2 regions of the Phyllobacterium sp. SB3 genome follow, and region 2 is predicted to be linked to the other one. Evidence: riboswitches for the same ligand, from Rfam matches in the RefSeq annotation. Region 2 holds a riboswitch; the other holds the start of a gene.
What was found. Region 2 has a riboswitch for thiamine pyrophosphate ahead of ABKW30_RS10355 (ABC transporter permease). Riboswitches for the same ligand answer to the same signal wherever they lie in the genome.
Positions count from the first base shown of each region.

Region 1: it holds a riboswitch for thiamine pyrophosphate, as region 2 does, so the genes downstream of both, thiE (thiamine phosphate synthase) here and ABKW30_RS10355 (ABC transporter permease) in region 2, are expected to answer to the same signal.

Region 1 covers NZ_JBDYKI010000001.1:1,107,081-1,115,109, forward strand. The annotation lists gene ABKW30_RS05350 (ABC transporter permease) at 1-870, shown strand, start outside; gene nikC (nickel transporter permease) at 867-1,790, shown strand; gene ABKW30_RS05360 (ABC transporter ATP-binding protein) at 1,787-2,620, shown strand; gene ABKW30_RS05365 (ABC transporter ATP-binding protein) at 2,617-3,387, shown strand; gene ABKW30_RS05370 (TadE/TadG family type IV pilus assembly protein) at 3,536-4,540, shown strand; TPP riboswitch at 4,591-4,694, shown strand; gene thiE (thiamine phosphate synthase) at 4,757-5,434, shown strand; gene thiD (bifunctional hydroxymethylpyrimidine kinase/phosphomethylpyrimidine kinase) at 5,431-6,231, shown strand; gene ABKW30_RS05385 (DUF2339 domain-containing protein) at 6,173-8,029, opposite strand, start outside.
Region 2 covers NZ_JBDYKI010000002.1:803,068-811,096, forward strand. The annotation lists gene ABKW30_RS10325 (SDR family oxidoreductase) at 1-335, shown strand, start outside; gene ABKW30_RS10330 (NADPH-dependent F420 reductase) at 411-1,010, shown strand; gene ABKW30_RS10335 (NAD(P)-binding domain-containing protein) at 997-1,272, opposite strand; gene ABKW30_RS10340 (helix-turn-helix domain-containing protein) at 1,424-2,035, shown strand; gene ABKW30_RS10345 (hypothetical protein) at 2,509-2,658, opposite strand; gene ABKW30_RS10350 (ABC transporter substrate-binding protein) at 2,727-3,668, opposite strand; gene ABKW30_RS10355 (ABC transporter permease) at 3,665-4,444, opposite strand; TPP riboswitch at 4,585-4,687, opposite strand; gene ABKW30_RS10360 (type II restriction endonuclease) at 4,971-6,194, opposite strand; gene ABKW30_RS10365 (very short patch repair endonuclease) at 6,195-6,650, opposite strand; gene dcm (DNA (cytosine-5-)-methyltransferase) at 6,643-7,905, opposite strand.

The DNA of each region.
Region 1 (8,029 bases), on a different contig from region 2:
GTGGATAGGGTGCGTGAAGAGCTTGGTTTGAACCTTCCCTATTACCAGCAGTTCTGGCTCTATTTGAAAGGCGTGCTGCACGGAGAGTTCGGCAATTCGGTACTGACCACAAACCCGGTCATGACTGACATTAGGCGGGTGTTTCCTGCAACACTGGAACTGGCGACCCTGGGCACCCTGATTGGTGCGTTCATAGGCGTGCCGCTGGGTGTCTTGGCGGCGGTAAAGCGCGGCACTCTCATTGATCAGATTGTCAGGGTGATAGGGCTTGTCGGCTATTCAGTGCCGATTTTCTGGATCGGCCTGCTAGGGCTTGTGCTTTTCTATGCAAAGCTTGGCTGGGTTTCGGGACCGGGCCGTATCGATATTGTCTATGAATATACGTTCACGCCAATCACCGGCTTCTACTTGCTCGATGCGATATTGCAAGGCAATTGGGAGGTGTTCTGGAACATCTTCAGTTTCATCATTCTGCCAGCTTCGGTCTTGGGCTATTTTTCGCTGGCCTATATCAGCCGGATGACCCGCTCCTTTATGCTCAACGAGCTGGAGCAGGAATATATCGTTGCGGCGCGTGCCAAGGGCCTGTCGGAAACGCGGATCATCTGGGCCCATGCTTTGCGCAATGCGGCAGTACCATTGATAACAGTGATTGCGCTGTCCTACGCCAACCTTTTGGAAGGCTCGGTGTTGACGGAGACCGTGTTCTCCTGGCCCGGTCTTGGCAGCTATATGACCAATTCGCTGCAAAATGCCGATATGAATGCGGTGCTGGGTGGTGTCATCATCATTGGCGCTGTTTTCATCGCCATCAATCTTTTCTCCGATCTTTTATACCGGATCCTTGACCCACGGACGCGCGCACGATGAGTGACATCGCAAAACCTCTTTCGCGCCGCGAATGGCTGATGAGCGACCGGCCGCAGTCACGCCTGCAAGCCAGGCTCGGGCGGGCCTATTTGATCTGGAGCCGGTTCGCCAGCAACAAATTGGCTGTTGCCGGGCTTTGCGTCATCTTCGCACTGGTTCTGGTTGCCATATTCGCTCCATTGCTTGCGCCGCACTCGCCGGTTTCCGGTGATCTGCGCAATGCACGCCTTCTTGCACCGGGCGCTGACTATTGGCTGGGTACGGATGATCAGGGCCGCGATATTCTTTCGCGCCTGATTTATGGCTCGCGACTGACGCTTTATGTGGTTATTCTGGTGGCTATTATCGCCGCTCCGATCGGTCTCCTCGTTGGGACCATTGCCGGCTATGCGGGCGGCTGGGTCGACGCGATCCTGATGCGCATCACAGACATCTTTCTGGCATTTCCCAAGCTTATTCTGGCGCTGGCTTTCGTTGCTGCACTTGGACCCGGCATTGAGAACGCAGTCATCGCAATCGCGATTACGTCTTGGCCACCCTATGCGCGTATCGCCCGAGCCGAAACCCTGACGGTCCGCAACTCGGATTACATTGCAGCCGTGCAATTGATGGGTGCATCGCCAATCCGCATTGTTCTGCGTCATATCATGCCGCTCTGCCTCTCCTCGCTGATTGTCCGCGTAACGCTCGACATGGCTGGTATTATTCTGACCGCAGCGGGTCTTGGCTTTCTTGGATTGGGCGCTCAGCCGCCATTGCCTGAATGGGGCGCGATGATTGCATCCGGCCGTCGCTTTATCATGGATCAATGGTGGGTGGCAGCAGCGCCGGGCGTTGCTATTCTTATTGTCAGCCTGGGCTTCAATCTGCTTGGCGACGGCCTGCGCGATGCACTTGATCCGCGGGGTAACAACCAATGAGTGCCTTGCTGACAGTCAAGGACCTGCGGGTGCAATTTCCGACACGAACGGGCGTAGTCGATGCGGTTCGGGGTGTTTCGTTTACACTCGGGCGTGAACGGCTTGGTATCGTCGGCGAGTCCGGCTCCGGTAAATCCCAGACCGGGCGCGCGATTATGGGCCTGACACCGGGGCATGCGACGATCACTGCTGAAACGCTGAATTTTGACGGTATGGACCTTCTCGACATTTCTGCCAAGGAACGGCGGGATTTGCGCGGCAACCGCATTGCCATGATCCTGCAGGACCCGAAATATTCGCTCAACCCTGTGATGAGCATAGGCCGGCAGATTGTCGAAACCTTGCGGACGCACGAAAGGGTAAGCAAGGCCGAGGCGCGTAAACGTGCCCTCAATATGCTGTCGGCAGTACAGATACGCGATCCGGAGCGGGTTTTCGACCTGCACCCGCATGAGGTCTCGGGCGGGATGGGCCAGCGCGCCATGATCGCCATGATGCTGATTACCGGGCCGGAGCTTCTGATTGCGGATGAGCCGACTTCAGCGCTTGATGTGACTGTCCAGCTCGACGTGCTGCGTATTCTTGACAATCTGGTCCGGGATCGAGGCATGGGATTGATCTTCATCTCACACGATCTTCGTCTGGTCTCATCATTCTGTGATCGCGTTATCGTCATGTATGCCGGGCGGATCGTTGAAGAAATCGCCGCGACTGATCTGAAGAATGCCAAGCATCCCTATACGCGCGGTCTCATGAATTGCATGCCGCAGATCGGTAATGATCGGCATCCCTTGCCGGTGCTCGACCGCAAGCCGGAGTGGGCATTATGAACAATTTGCAGCACCCGGCCCTGACTGTCGAAAATCTCGAAGTGAAGTATGATCGCTTTCGGGCATTGCGCGGCGTTAGCCTCGACGTTCAGCAGGGCGAGTCATTCGGTCTGGTGGGCGAATCCGGTTCCGGAAAATCGACTTTGCTGCGGGCAGTAGCGGGGCTTGCACCTGTTACCGGCGGCACGATCGCAGTCAATGGCAAGACGCTTGGCTCATCCAGGACCAAGGCGTTTTATCGCGAAGTCCAGATGGTCTTTCAGGACCCGTATGGCTCATTGCATCCACGTCAGACTGTGGATCGCCTGCTGCTGGAGCCGCTGGTGGTGCATGGCTTTGCCGATATTGAAAAACGTATTCTGCGTGCTCTTGATGAAGTCGGCCTCGGTTCAAGCTTCCGCTTCCGTTACTCGCACCAGCTTTCAGGTGGACAACGCCAGCGCGTCGCCATTGCAAGAGCGCTAATCCTTGAACCGTCCATACTGCTGCTTGACGAGCCGACCTCGGCGCTTGACGCTTCCGTGCAGGCGGAGGTGCTCAACCTTCTCGAACAGATCAGACGGGATCGAAAGCTGACCTTCCTGATGGTCAGCCATGATCTGGCGGTCGTTACCCATATGTGTGACCGGCTGATGGTGATGCAGAATGGTGCAGAGGTCGAGCGTTTGTCAGCGTCGGAACTGGCGCGTCATGCGGTTCATCAGGATTACACACGCAACCTGCTGGTCGCCAGTGAGGGTTTCGTACGTCCCGGCAGCCCATCATAAGGCTTCATAGTTCATTGGATTTTTACCATCGTGGCAAGTTCCGGCGGTCTTTGCGGTCCGAATGCAGAATAGTGAAAATCTGAATGAATTTCCTAAGCCGTAATTTACAAGGCTGAAGCAATGGTCTGCCCAGCGACTGGAGTGGACCATGAAAAAAATAAGAAACTTCCTGAAAGACCGTAGCGGGGCAACAGCCGTAACATTTGGTCTGATGCTTATACCTATTGCCGGAGTGACCGGGCTCGCTGTTGATTACACCCGCGCAAGCAATGATCGCTCTGAACTGCAAAACGCAGCGGACGCAGCTGTTCTCTCTGGTGCCCAGATTTATGATGGTAAAGACCTGAAACCGGTCGACAAGCGCATTCTGGAAAGCCTGCGGGCGAATATCACCGACTACGACAAGCGTGGTATAACCAAAACCGTCACAGAACAGGCTGGCGTACCGCCGCGGATCGTTCTCACACTCGCCAAGTCCATGAACACCACGTTCATGAAAGTGTTGAACCGTGACACCATGAACATTGGTGTGACAGCAGTTGCTTCGAGTGCGCTTACAGCTACTGACGCGACGTTCGTAATCACGAAGGTGAAGGGTATCTATTACAAGAAGATATCCATGATTGCGGTTAGACAAGACGGCTCTGAAGCGGAAGTGGCCTCGATCGAATACACAAATCCCAAACAGATTGATGGTGAAGGCGTCTCGGTTCCGAAAGAAAATGTCGGCGTAACCTTTTCACTCGGTCAGGTCAAAGATCTCTATTTTACGATGATCGTCAAAAAGGGCGGATGCGGTATCGGTTATAAAGTTAGTAGTGGAAAATGCGTAAAAACAAATGATGCCAGTGAAAAGCTAACCGAGATACCCGAGAACCTAAAGTTTGGGGACTATTACAAGCGGCAGAGCGATGCCCGTGCTTTCTTGGTAAAAAGCAACAGAGCAAATGATGCCTGGCGATTGGCATTGGACGGCGCAACCACGACAACACCGGGAGAAGGAACGGCGTTTGAAATGAAGGACCTTCTGGACTGTAGTGGGACGACTAAATATCACGGCTGGGAAGATGGGGGCGGTTCTGATCCTGATTTCGTCTACCAGCTTAAAACCGGCTGTGCCTATGATTATTCGCGTGTTATTCTGACGCAATAAACGAAAATGAGACGGCGCATTGACTTCCACAAAGCGCCGTCTCATCATGACTTCATTCCGAGGGGGGCATCTTACGATGCTGAGATGGCGCTGAGCCAAGACCCTTGAACCTGATCCGGATTATGCCGGCGTAGGAACGGGAATTGAGCAGTCTTCGCGCTGGTTCGTCTTTCTTCGCACATATCCGGGTCTCCAATATTGAATGGAGTTCGCGACGTGCCGAAAGTAGATTACCGCCTTAATGCCATTGTCGATTTCGATGCTATAGGTCCTGACAGGGATTTGGGCCAATTGGCGCTTGCGGCCGCCCGGGGCGGCGCAACAATCATCCAGTACCGCGACAAGAATTCCCCGACTCGGGACATGGTGCAGCGCGCGCGGGAAATACACGCTGCCATCAAGGCGACGGGCGTGCCGCTGCTGGTCAATGACCGTGTTGACGTTGCACTTGCTGCTGGCGTTGAAGGCATTCATGTGGGGCGGGAAGACATGGCGGTTGCCGATGTTCGACGTCTGCTTGGAACAAATGCGATTATAGGACTTACCGTAAAGAACGAGGCGGACGCGCAGGCGGCAATTGACGGCGATATTGACTATGCCTGCATTGGCGGATTGTTTGAAACGCCGACAAAGGAAAACCTGCAACCTATCGGCTTTGAAGGTTTCAAGCTTCTTGCTGCCGTTATCCGCAAGGCGAAACCGCAACTTCCCATAGGTGCGATTGCCGGTATCGGACTTGAACGTACGCCGCTTGCCATCGAGGCGGGCGCTGATGGCGTGGCTGTTATTTCCGCGATCTTCCGGCAGGCCGATCCGCAAGCCGCGGCACAAGCCCTGCGTGAAGCTGTCGATCAGGCATTGAACGTTAGAGAGCCGCAGGCAGTGCAGGCATGACGGCGATAGCGCTGACAATTGCCGGGTCGGACAGCGGCGGTGGAGCAGGCATTCAGGCTGATTTGAAGACGTTTTCGGCGCTTGGCGTTTATGGTGCGAGTGTTCTGACGGCTATCACCGCGCAGAACACCAAGGGCGTTACAGCCATTGAGAACCTTTCGCCAGAAATCATCAGAGCGCAGATGGATGCAGTCCTTTCCGATCTTGACGTGAATGCAATCAAAATCGGCATGGTCTCAACAGTCGCGACCATAGAGACTATTGCCGAGGGGCTCGACCTCTGGCAGCGGCAAGCTGTGTTCGATCCGGTCATGGTTGCGACTGCAGGTGATCCTTTGCTGCAACCGGCCGCGATAGATGCCTTGCGGCAGCTTCTTTTGCCGCGTGCGCTGCTGCTGACGCCCAACTTGCCGGAAGCCGCCCTGCTCACAAATACTCCTATCGCGGAAGATGAAACCCAAATGGCGCGGCAGGCAGAGCAGTTGCTCAAGCTTGGCCCTGCCGCCGTTCTGATAAAGGGCGGTCATGGCAAGGGTCCGATGAGCACGGATCTGCTGCTTGACGGGTCGTCAATAAAGCAATTTTCAACGTTGCGTATCAAGACCCCGAACGATCATGGCACGGGATGTACACTTGCCTCCGCTATTACCGCCGGTCTGGCAAAAGGCATGGCTCTGCACATCGCTGTTTCAGACGCTAAAGATTATCTGACAGAGGCCATGGCTGCCGCCGAAACGCTCAAAGTTGGTCGAGGGCGCGGTCCGGTTCACCATTTTTATCGCTGGTGGGCGGTATAGTGGCGGCTCGCGCAGCGTCTGCGTTAAGGATACGCTGATAGAACAGGCCAACGCCGACCAGAGACAGCCCAAGGCCGATGAAAGACAATGCTCGCAGGATGCCTTCGAGATTCGACATGTCGAGCAGGAATACCTTGGCGATGACGAGGAAGACGACGGGCGCTGAAATCAGACGCAGCAATCTGTTCTGCTGCCAGACACCCAGCCCGAACAGGCCGAAGCCGAAGAGCAGCCAGACCGCCGAATAGGTAAACATTTCCATGGAATCGATGCCCCAATCGAGGACAATACTCGATCCCCAATAGAATACGCGAATGCTCAGGGTGATCCATGTGAACAGCATCAGGCCAGCAGCGACGGCCAATGTCATTGCATAATGTTTTGGCCGGTTAGTTTGCACCATGACAAGCGGCAGACCAAAGAGCCTGATCTGGGGTCCGCCAAATGCGTTGATCGCCAAAAGGGCGGTCAGCAATCCGGGGAGAAGATAACCCAGCAAAAGGCTGTTGAAGATTAGGCCATTGCCTACATGCCCGGAGAAAAGCGGGTTCAGCAAAACGAAATGCTGTGCGGCGATATAGGCAATGCCAAGATAGCCAATGATCATGGATGCGATACGGTAGAGCCAGTCTTGCCCGCCACGGCTAAGCATCATCAATGCCAGCGAAGCCCCAAGCGAAATAATGCTGTAAAGCGATTGCTGGCCGAGTGTATCGGTGTCGCCACCATACCATGATCCGCCATTGAGCCAATGATGCGCAAGAACGTTGACCAGCGCAAAACTTGCCAGAACCCCGAGGGCCTGCGCCAGTCTGTACGCGGTATCGCGAGCTGATCTTGCCAGAATGATCTGTGAGGCAATCATCGCCACCGCAAACGCACCATAATAAAGCAGGAGCTGATTGATGATGGGTGTCGTGGAGAGTGCGTCCGGCCCCACGATAGTCGGATCATAGAATATCTCGCCGATAATAATCACTGCAAAGAACCCGGGTGCGAAGCGCAGAACGGGGGAAAGGCGGGTGAGAGTAATGAGCGCATAAGCGACAGCCAGCAGACTTGCACCAAGCACTACGCCCCATGGTTCGAACCAGACGATCAAGGTGAGAAACGCAAAAGCGAGCGATGCCGCATCGAAAAGCCAGGAAGGATCAACAATTGCTCTTTTGTTGCTCCAGAGCTTGGCCAGCCACGTGGCAGCACCCAGCGTTGCAATGGCAAAACCCGCGGTCAGCAATTTCTCGGTCCACTGCGGCTCGTTGCCAAGTGTAACCAGCATTATCGTTATCATCGCCAGCGGAACAGCCGATCCCAAAACTCCATAGGCAGGCGCGCGGATGCCATCAGGTAACCGTGCGAGAAGGGCGGCAGAGGCAGCGCCGATGATGAAAAGAGCGATTGCTCCAACAATGGCGAACAAGCGATAGGCGTGTTCGTCGTAGAAGGAATAGGGCGCGAAATAGAAGCCATCCTGCCACAGGAAAACCAGATCTTCCTGAAAGAGCGGCAGGATTGCCAGGATCGCCGCCGTGACAATGAACGGCAATGTCCGTTTCACAAACAATGGCGCTAAGGCAGATGCAGCTATGATCAACGCGGTGATTATAAGGAAGCGCGAGAGCGCCAGACTGAACAGCCCATGGGAGATGCAGGCCAAGCCAATGGCCAGTACGCCAAATGCTCCGGCCAATGTTATCGGGTCGAAGTAGAGTTTTTCGAGGCCATCGAACAGCTGATAGAGCTTCAGCTTGATGTGACTGAGCATGGCGAGGATGAGCATGCTGATGACCAGCAAACT
Region 2 (8,029 bases):
TGACCGGATCGAGCGCCGGCACCACGGGCGCCCCTGCATTCACCGCCTACAGTGCGAGCAAGGCGGCAGTGCGCAACCTCGCCCGGACCTGGGCAGAGGACCTGAAGGGCACCGGCATCCGGGTAAACGTGCTGTCGCCCGGGGCGACGGCCACCGAACTCGCAAAGGAAGCGCTTGGCGAGGAGGGCCAGAAGGCGTACGGCGCGATGACCCCGCTCCGGCGGATGGCGGAACCCGCGGAGATTGGAGCGGTAGCTGCCTTTCTCGCGTCGTCGGACAGCAGCTTCATGACCGCCAGCGAAGTCGCCGTCGACGGCGGCCTGGCACAACTCTGACGCACTACGCCCGGTCGGGCGCTCCATTCGATAGTCCGGAGCGTCGTAGGCGTAATAAACCCAAGGAGATTATATATGAGCTACGCAATTATCGGTTTCGGCAATATCGGCCAAGCCTTGGCCAGGGCGTTTGCCCGAAACGGTATCGAAGTATCCGTTGCAACCACGCGCGACCCGGAAAGCTTTGCATCCGTCGCGGCCGCAATCGGACCCACGATCATTCCCGAAAACCTGGCGGAAGCGGTCAAGGCCGACATCATCTTTTTGGCCGTCCGTTTCGAGTCGCATCAGGATGTCGCGAAGGCGCTGTCCACGTGGCAGGGGAAAACGATCGTCGACGTGACGAATGCCTACGGCGTACCCCCAGAGGAACTGGGGGGACAGGCTTCTTCCAGGGCCGTCGCGCAGGCCTTTACTGGCAGTAGACTGGTTAAGGGCTTCAACCATTTGGTCGCCGCGGTCATTGCCCAGGATCCGGCCGCGCATGGTGGCAGGAGAGTCGTGTTTCTGGCGAGCGATGATGACGGCGCAGCAACGGAGATCGGTGCGCTCGCGGATAATCTCGGTTTTGCGCCGATCAAACTTGGCGGGCTTTCGGAAGGTGGGCTGCTGGTCCAGGCGCGCGGAAAGACCTGGGGTCACCTGATCTTTAAGGACTTGGTCAAGTTCGACTGATGAATCGTGATCGCAATTTTCGATGCGATCCTGCCGCGTGGTCCACAACGTATCGGACTGGATCGGACACAATCCAACGTAAGTCCCCGGTCGGGGCGGCGCCGAATATCCCTGTCGATGCGCCGGGTCCGATCTGCTCGGCCAGCCCCCGTGCCTTGGCGGCGTCGCGAGCCATCACTTCGACGGTGTGTCCGGCCCTGACGGCAAGGCCGCCGATCGCTGCCGCCATACCGCCTGATCCGATAATGCTGATACTGCTCATGTTCGTGTTCGTGTTCCTTGCAGGTTCCCCATGAATTCTTGTTTAGTGGGGCAGGGCAGTGCCCCTGTTGCCATTTGCGGACATGCGGGGTATCTAGCGGATCACTGGTCCAGATATATGGATCGGTGATCCACTTGTCAACAGGTACTCCATGCGCGCCGACGCGAGAAAAAATTATAGCCACATACTTTCGGTCGCGCGTGACGTCGTTACCGAGCACGGCATCGATGCGTCCATGCGCGATATCGCTCGCCGTGCCGGTGTCGGGTTGGCCACGCTGCTTCGTCATTTCCCGACACGAGAAGCCTTGTTCGAAGCATTGCTGTGTACAAGTCTGGACGCATTGACGCAGAAGGCAGACGAACTCGAAACGTCGGATTCACCTGACAAGGCGCTCGTGTCCTGGTTTCGCGAATGGCTGGTATTCGCCCAAAGCAATAGAGGCGTTGTCGCCCTGATGGCCGCCGCCCACACAAATCCGGACTCCGCTCTTTATGCTTCATACGCAGCGGTGCACTCAGCGAGCGCGAGATTACTGCTTCGTGCTCAGGCCGAAGGTACGGCGCGCCCCGATATGAATGGGGACGACCTGTTCGGCCTGATGTCGGCGCTCGGCTGGCTCGTCGACCTACCCTCGTTCACACCAAGGGCCGATCATCTTTTTCACATCATCGCCAGCGCTATCCTGACAAATAAGTTTGGCAACGATGTAAAGCAGGCAACGTGTTCAGCAGGGCATCCTCCACAAAGTCTGGATGAATGATGGCGCGGCGTATCCGAAGGCGTTTTTGCCAAGATACGGGCCATTGCTCCTGGTGACTTCAGCGTCGGGATAGGTGTATGAGCCAATCAGATCGAAGGTATCGATAATCCCAACCTTGGCCTCAAATTCGTCCATGGACCCGAACCTCGCTGGTCTGGGTGTTGAAGTTTCCGCACTGAGGATCACCCAGCTCTCACATTGATGGCCGAGATCGGTGGTCAGAACATTCTGCTGCGTCAGATGGAATGCCGAGATAGCAAAAAAGCCATTGAAGCAGGGCGGTTCGTATTTGATGCCGACTTCATATTGCTCGCCTTCCGTTGGCTTGAGGTGTCACCCGTTCCAGGCAGTTCCAGTGGCAGGCTGAAATGATGTCGCATAGCTGACATAAGGCGCGATGCCGTTATCAAACAGACAGGCCAATCCGATGCGGCCAGCAAATGCAATGTCATCGGTGTCTGTTGCACCGCCTGTCAGGCGATTGGTGGTCTTGCTATCGGCCGGTCTTGACGACCATTGAGGGTCAGCTGCCAATTGTCGAACGCGATCTGATCCTGAAGATAAGGCCGGTCATGTTCTGTCGTTGCTTCTGCAAGAATGTCCAGTTTGGTGAAGCGATCCAAGACCCATAATCCGGACTATAGACATCGATTGGAGTCTGTCTGGAAGCGATTGAATTCCGGTTCTTCATTCAACGGACTTCAATAGTGATATCTTCAACGGCAGGGGCCGTTTTAATCAGGCCGGTTTCCTGCATGAAAGCACCAAAGCGTGCATAGCGCAGATGGTCGACAGCTGCAGGGCGCTTGGCAAAACGCGGCAGCGTATCGAAGAAGGCTGTCCGGTTTAGTTCATCATCAAGATTTGGATAGGCTCTCACAAACAGCTCCCAGGCCTCCTGCGGGTGGTTGGTCATGAAAATGGAGGCTTGCTCGACGGCGCCGAGAAAACGGCGTAGCCTGCTGTCTTTGGCAGCGTCCCGATGTGTTACGTAGATCAGTTCATCATATGGCGGAACGCCATATTCTTCCGGAAAGAAGGATCGTCCTTCATGGCCGGCAAGCTTCATTTGCGTTAATTCGAAATTGCGGAACCCGCCAAGCGTCGCATCCACCTTGCCGCCAATCAGCGAAGGCGAAAGCGAAAAGTTGACATTGATCAATTCCACATCGTCCTTCGTAAGCCCTTCCGCCGCGAGCATACGCCTCAGCATCGCGTCTTCGAAGCCAGAGACGGAAAAGCCGATCTTCTTGCCCTTGAGGTCTCCAAGGCTCTTGATAGGACCATTCGCCAGCACTGTCACCGTGTTGAGGGGCGTTTCCACCAGTGTGCCGAACCGCACGAGGGGCAAACCGGCCTCATGGTCGAGATAAAGGCTGGGCTGATAGTGAATGCCAATATCAGCCTGCTTGGCTGAGACCAGCCGCGGTACGGCAGACGGATCGGCCGGCGGGATAAACTCGACGTCGAGGCCCGCATCTGCAAACAACCCACGCTCCTTTGCGATGATCATGGGCGCATGGTCCGGATTGACAAACCATTCCAATAGCACGGTGAGCTTGTCAGCGGCCTGCACTGGCACTGGCAGCAAACTGGCGAGAGTGATAAAGCTTGCAAGAACGAAGCGGTTCATATCTGGACGTTTCTCCTGAAGGACGGGGATTTAGGGGAAGTCTCATGCGCCCAAGGGGTCAGCCCCCTCGTCAGTGCATCGACCATAAATCTGAGAAGAAGGGTAAGCAGGGCGAGGACTGCCATTGCTGCAAATACAATATCGGTTTGCATGCGCGCATTGGCCTGAACCATGACAAACCCGAGCCCGGCGGATGCCCCGACCCATTCGCCGATAACAGCGCCAAGCGGGGCCAATGGTGCTGCGACCCGAAGACCGGATACGAGGCTGGGAAGGGCAAGCGGCATACGTACTTGAACCAGAGACTGCCAGTGCGTCGCATCGGTCAACGAAACGGCATCGAAAATGTCGCGATTGGTGCGATGCAGGCCGTCGGTAAATGCGGAGGCGACGGGAAAGAAGATGATGATTGTCGTCATTGCAACCTTGGAGGCTATGCCGAAGCCGAGCCAAAGAACGAGGATCGGCGCCAGCACAAAGACGGGAAGGGCTTGCAGCACGATCACCATCGGCCAGACCATCTGACCGAAGCGCGGCCATGCCGCAATTGCGAAGGCGGTGGCTGCGCCAAAACACGTTCCCAGTATCAGACCCAACACAATTTCCGTACACGTGATCAAACTATTCTCAATCAAAAGGCCGGGCTGGCGCAGGAAAGTCGTTGCGACCGCGATCGGCGCGGGAAGAATGTAATGGGGAGGCGCAAACAGCCAGATGCCCACCTGCCAGGAAACAACAAGTATAATGAGAGCAGAGCCCGCGTGAGAGGCGCGCATGATGGCTTATGTGGAACCGATAGGGGCGGAACGAATTCGACACATGCCGACGAAATTGAAAAACTTGTACATCACAGATCGATCTCCAGACGATGATCACAGGAAATCCAGGCAAAGCGAAGAAGAGAAAGGGGTGGCCGGATAGCGCCGGTTTCCGTTCCTACGCCGGCATGACCCGGATCAGGTTCAAGGGTCCAGCTCAACGCCATCTCAGCATCGTACGATGCTCCCCTCGGAATGGAACGAACGTGTCGTGTTTTGGAGGTCCTGTCAATGGCGCGACGGATATTGTCTGCTGGATGCAGGTGAAGCCAGAAACACTTGGTTGTAAAAGTTTATCCAACTAGTGCTCATAATAACTTCAAATCAGATCCGGACAACGCCACAGCCCGGACAGGAAACCTCTGATTCAAATATAAGCCTGACGTTTCAGCCTGGCCGGGTATTGCTGATCGAAGTAAGCAACCATCTGTCTGAATGACGAACTTTTGCTGGTAAATATGAACCAAAGATTGAATGGGCAACGTCAGGTTTTGTCTTGAGGCCCGGTTACAAGGGAGAGGAACATGGACACATCGATCACCCAGTTTTGCTGCGACGGCTTGTAGGTCGTGTGGATTTTTCTTGGCAGTACCAGTTGCAGCTTCTTGGTCTGCATCTCGTCGGTCTGGTTTTCGGATATGCCGGGTTCCAGTGTCAGAAGATGCTTGTTGTCTATGCGCTCGGCTTCCGACAATACCTGCCGCCAGCGATCCTTGAGCGTCGACTTTGAACCGAGCATGAACAGGCGTTCGGCCGGATACTCCGGATCGCGATACTCGACCTGTCCCGGGAACAGGAAGTCCGGCTTGTTGCGGTTTTCTGTCTCGACACCACGGGCATAGCGAATGCCATGCGCAATAAAGATTGCCTCAAGATGGTTTTCAAGGGCAGAGCCGGCGCGAGATTTTCGCCGGTTCTGGACGCTGAGCGAAAAGCTGAGGAAGCCGTCGACATCGGCATCATCAGCCGAGCCGAAACCGTTGCTGATCCGTTCAGCCACGATGCGCCGCTCGAGCCTTCGAAACAGCTGCTCCTCTCTGTCGATCCAGGCAACAAGCGCTGCGTCGGGATCGTCCTTTGCCGAAACCTCGGGGAGGGATGACCGGGCCAGCTCCGAAAAGACCCGGGTTGTCGGAAATACCAGGCCGAACTTCTCGATCAGTGTATCAAGCGTATTGGCTTCCGGTTCCGCAGGCTCGATGCCGAGTTCATCCAGGATATAGCGGGCTGTGAAATCCAGCTCCGCATCATGCGACCCCTCGATCTCCTGGTAGGTAAACCGGAATTCCGGTTGCTCATCCAGATCGAAGAGCCACAGGAGCTGGTTCTGGATGGTGCTCTCGGCCGGAGTAATGATCACCATGGCGGACCTATCGCGGCAAACGGCGAGGAAGAATACGTCCCCCTGCCGCATCATGCCGGTGATTTCGTTCTCATAATAATAGAGACGGTATTCGGTGCGGGTCGGATGCCGGCGTCTTGCATCGTACCAGCTGAGGCTGCCCTCGACCGTAATTGCCTCCTGTTCATGGCCAAGCCAGATGAAGCGGGCAGGGATATTCCTGCGATCATCATCGCCAAAGAGACGGCGCAGTTCCATCGTGCCGTTGAATTCATGCTGGTGCGATATGGCGGGGGACGTCTCCACGGCACTGAGACGCTTGACGACGATCCCCTCAAAGCAGTCTGACAGCTGTCCGCGGCGCATCTATTCCATTCCCCTGATTTCAAGATGCGGCAGGTCCGAAATGAGCCATGCCGCGCAGCTTTCCAGTATTTCTGCAAGTGGGCGCCGCGTTCTCCCCTTGAGCGCACACTCCCAGATGACTGCCTGCCTCCATCCGGCGCCGGCAAGCGCAACCGCAGCGACCCCGTCTCTCCTGCGATTGCCTTCGATCTTCGGCAGCCAGAACTCCGGCCGCGTTGATGGAATCTTGAACAGATGGCAGTCGTGACCGTGCCAGAAGCAGCCATTGGCAAAGATCACGGCGCGATAGCGCGGAAAGACCAGATCCGGGGAGCCCGGCAGCTTGCGGTCATGCAGCCTGAACCGGAACCCTGCTGCATGCAGTCCCTGGCGCAAAAGCATTTCCGGGCGCGTGTTCTTTCCCCTGATGCCCCCCATCATCCGGCTTCTGACTTCAGGGGTGACAGTGTCAGGCATTGACGGCTGCAGGCACGCGTTCCGGCCTTGTTACGACGGGAACATCATAGGCAACTTCGGGCAATGCCTCGGCACGCCGGATTGCCGTTTCGATATGCGGCTGCATTGCCTGCGCAATGAATTCAACCACAGGCACGACAACAGCATTGCCGAACTGGCGATAGGCCTGCGTATCCGACACACTGATGCGGAAACGTCGCTCGCCACGGTCAAATCCCATAAGCCTCGCGCATTCAAGCGGCGTCAGGCGGCGGGGGCGCTTGCCCGGCTGGTCGATCAGGACCTCGGAGCCATCCTTGTAGTATCGCGCCGAAAGAGTGCGCGCGACATCGTCAGGGCCGAACAGGCTGAAACCGAAACCGTTGCCCTTGGCCTGATGCTTGGCCTTGTACTGCTGCAGATATTCCCACAGGCGGGGAGTAAGTGTGTACTTCGGATCCACCTCGTCATGCGGCTGCAGGATACTGCCAAGTTTCGGACCTGACTTTGCATCCGGTATCTTCAGGTTTTCGAAATCGAACGTGGTCGGATCACGGAAGCCGACAATGAAAATCCGCTCACGCTTCTGCGGTACCCACGGCTCCGAGCTGATGACCCGGTACTGGACCTTGTAGCCAAGCTCGTTTTCCAAAACATTTATGATGGTCGCAAAGGTGCGTCCCTTGTCATGGCGCTGCAGGTTTTTGACGTTCTCCAGCACAAAGGCCGCCGGACGATGGTGGGCAATGATCTGCGCGGTGTCGAAAAACAGTGTCCCTTGCGTATCGCAGAGAAAACCGTGGGGACGTCCTAGTGCATTCTTCTTCGAGACACCGGCAATGGAGAACGGCTGGCAGGGAAATCCGGCCAGAAGGACGTCGTGTTCCGGCACCTTGTCAGGCTGTTCGGAAAATTCGCGGATGTCGCCGCCGATCGGATGATTGTCGCGGAAGTTCAGCGCATAGGTTTTTTGACTGTTCGCATCCCATTCCGAGGTGAAGGCGCAGTGTCCGCCGATACTCTCGAAACCGAGCCGCAGCCCGCCGATGCCGGCGAAGAGATCGATGAAGCGAAATCTTGCACAGTTTGTATCCGGGGCACGCTCTTCTGCCTTGTCCCGGAGTGTGCGGAGTGCAAGCTTGCTGGGCTGGCACTCGCCGCTTTCATACCGGTAAATCGTCCGCGGGGAGACTTCGAGAAGTTCTGCCGCCTCATCCAGTGTCAGAGCTGCCTGCTCCCGGATTCTTGCAAATTCCGGGCGATCGTCGTTTCGCATCACAACTCCGAATCATCACTGTGTCATTTTCTGACACGCTGACATAATGCTTCCCGCCTTACAATCCGTTCCTTCTATGTTCCGGAAGATTTTGTGGAAGAGGTCTTCGTGAAATCGCGGCCAA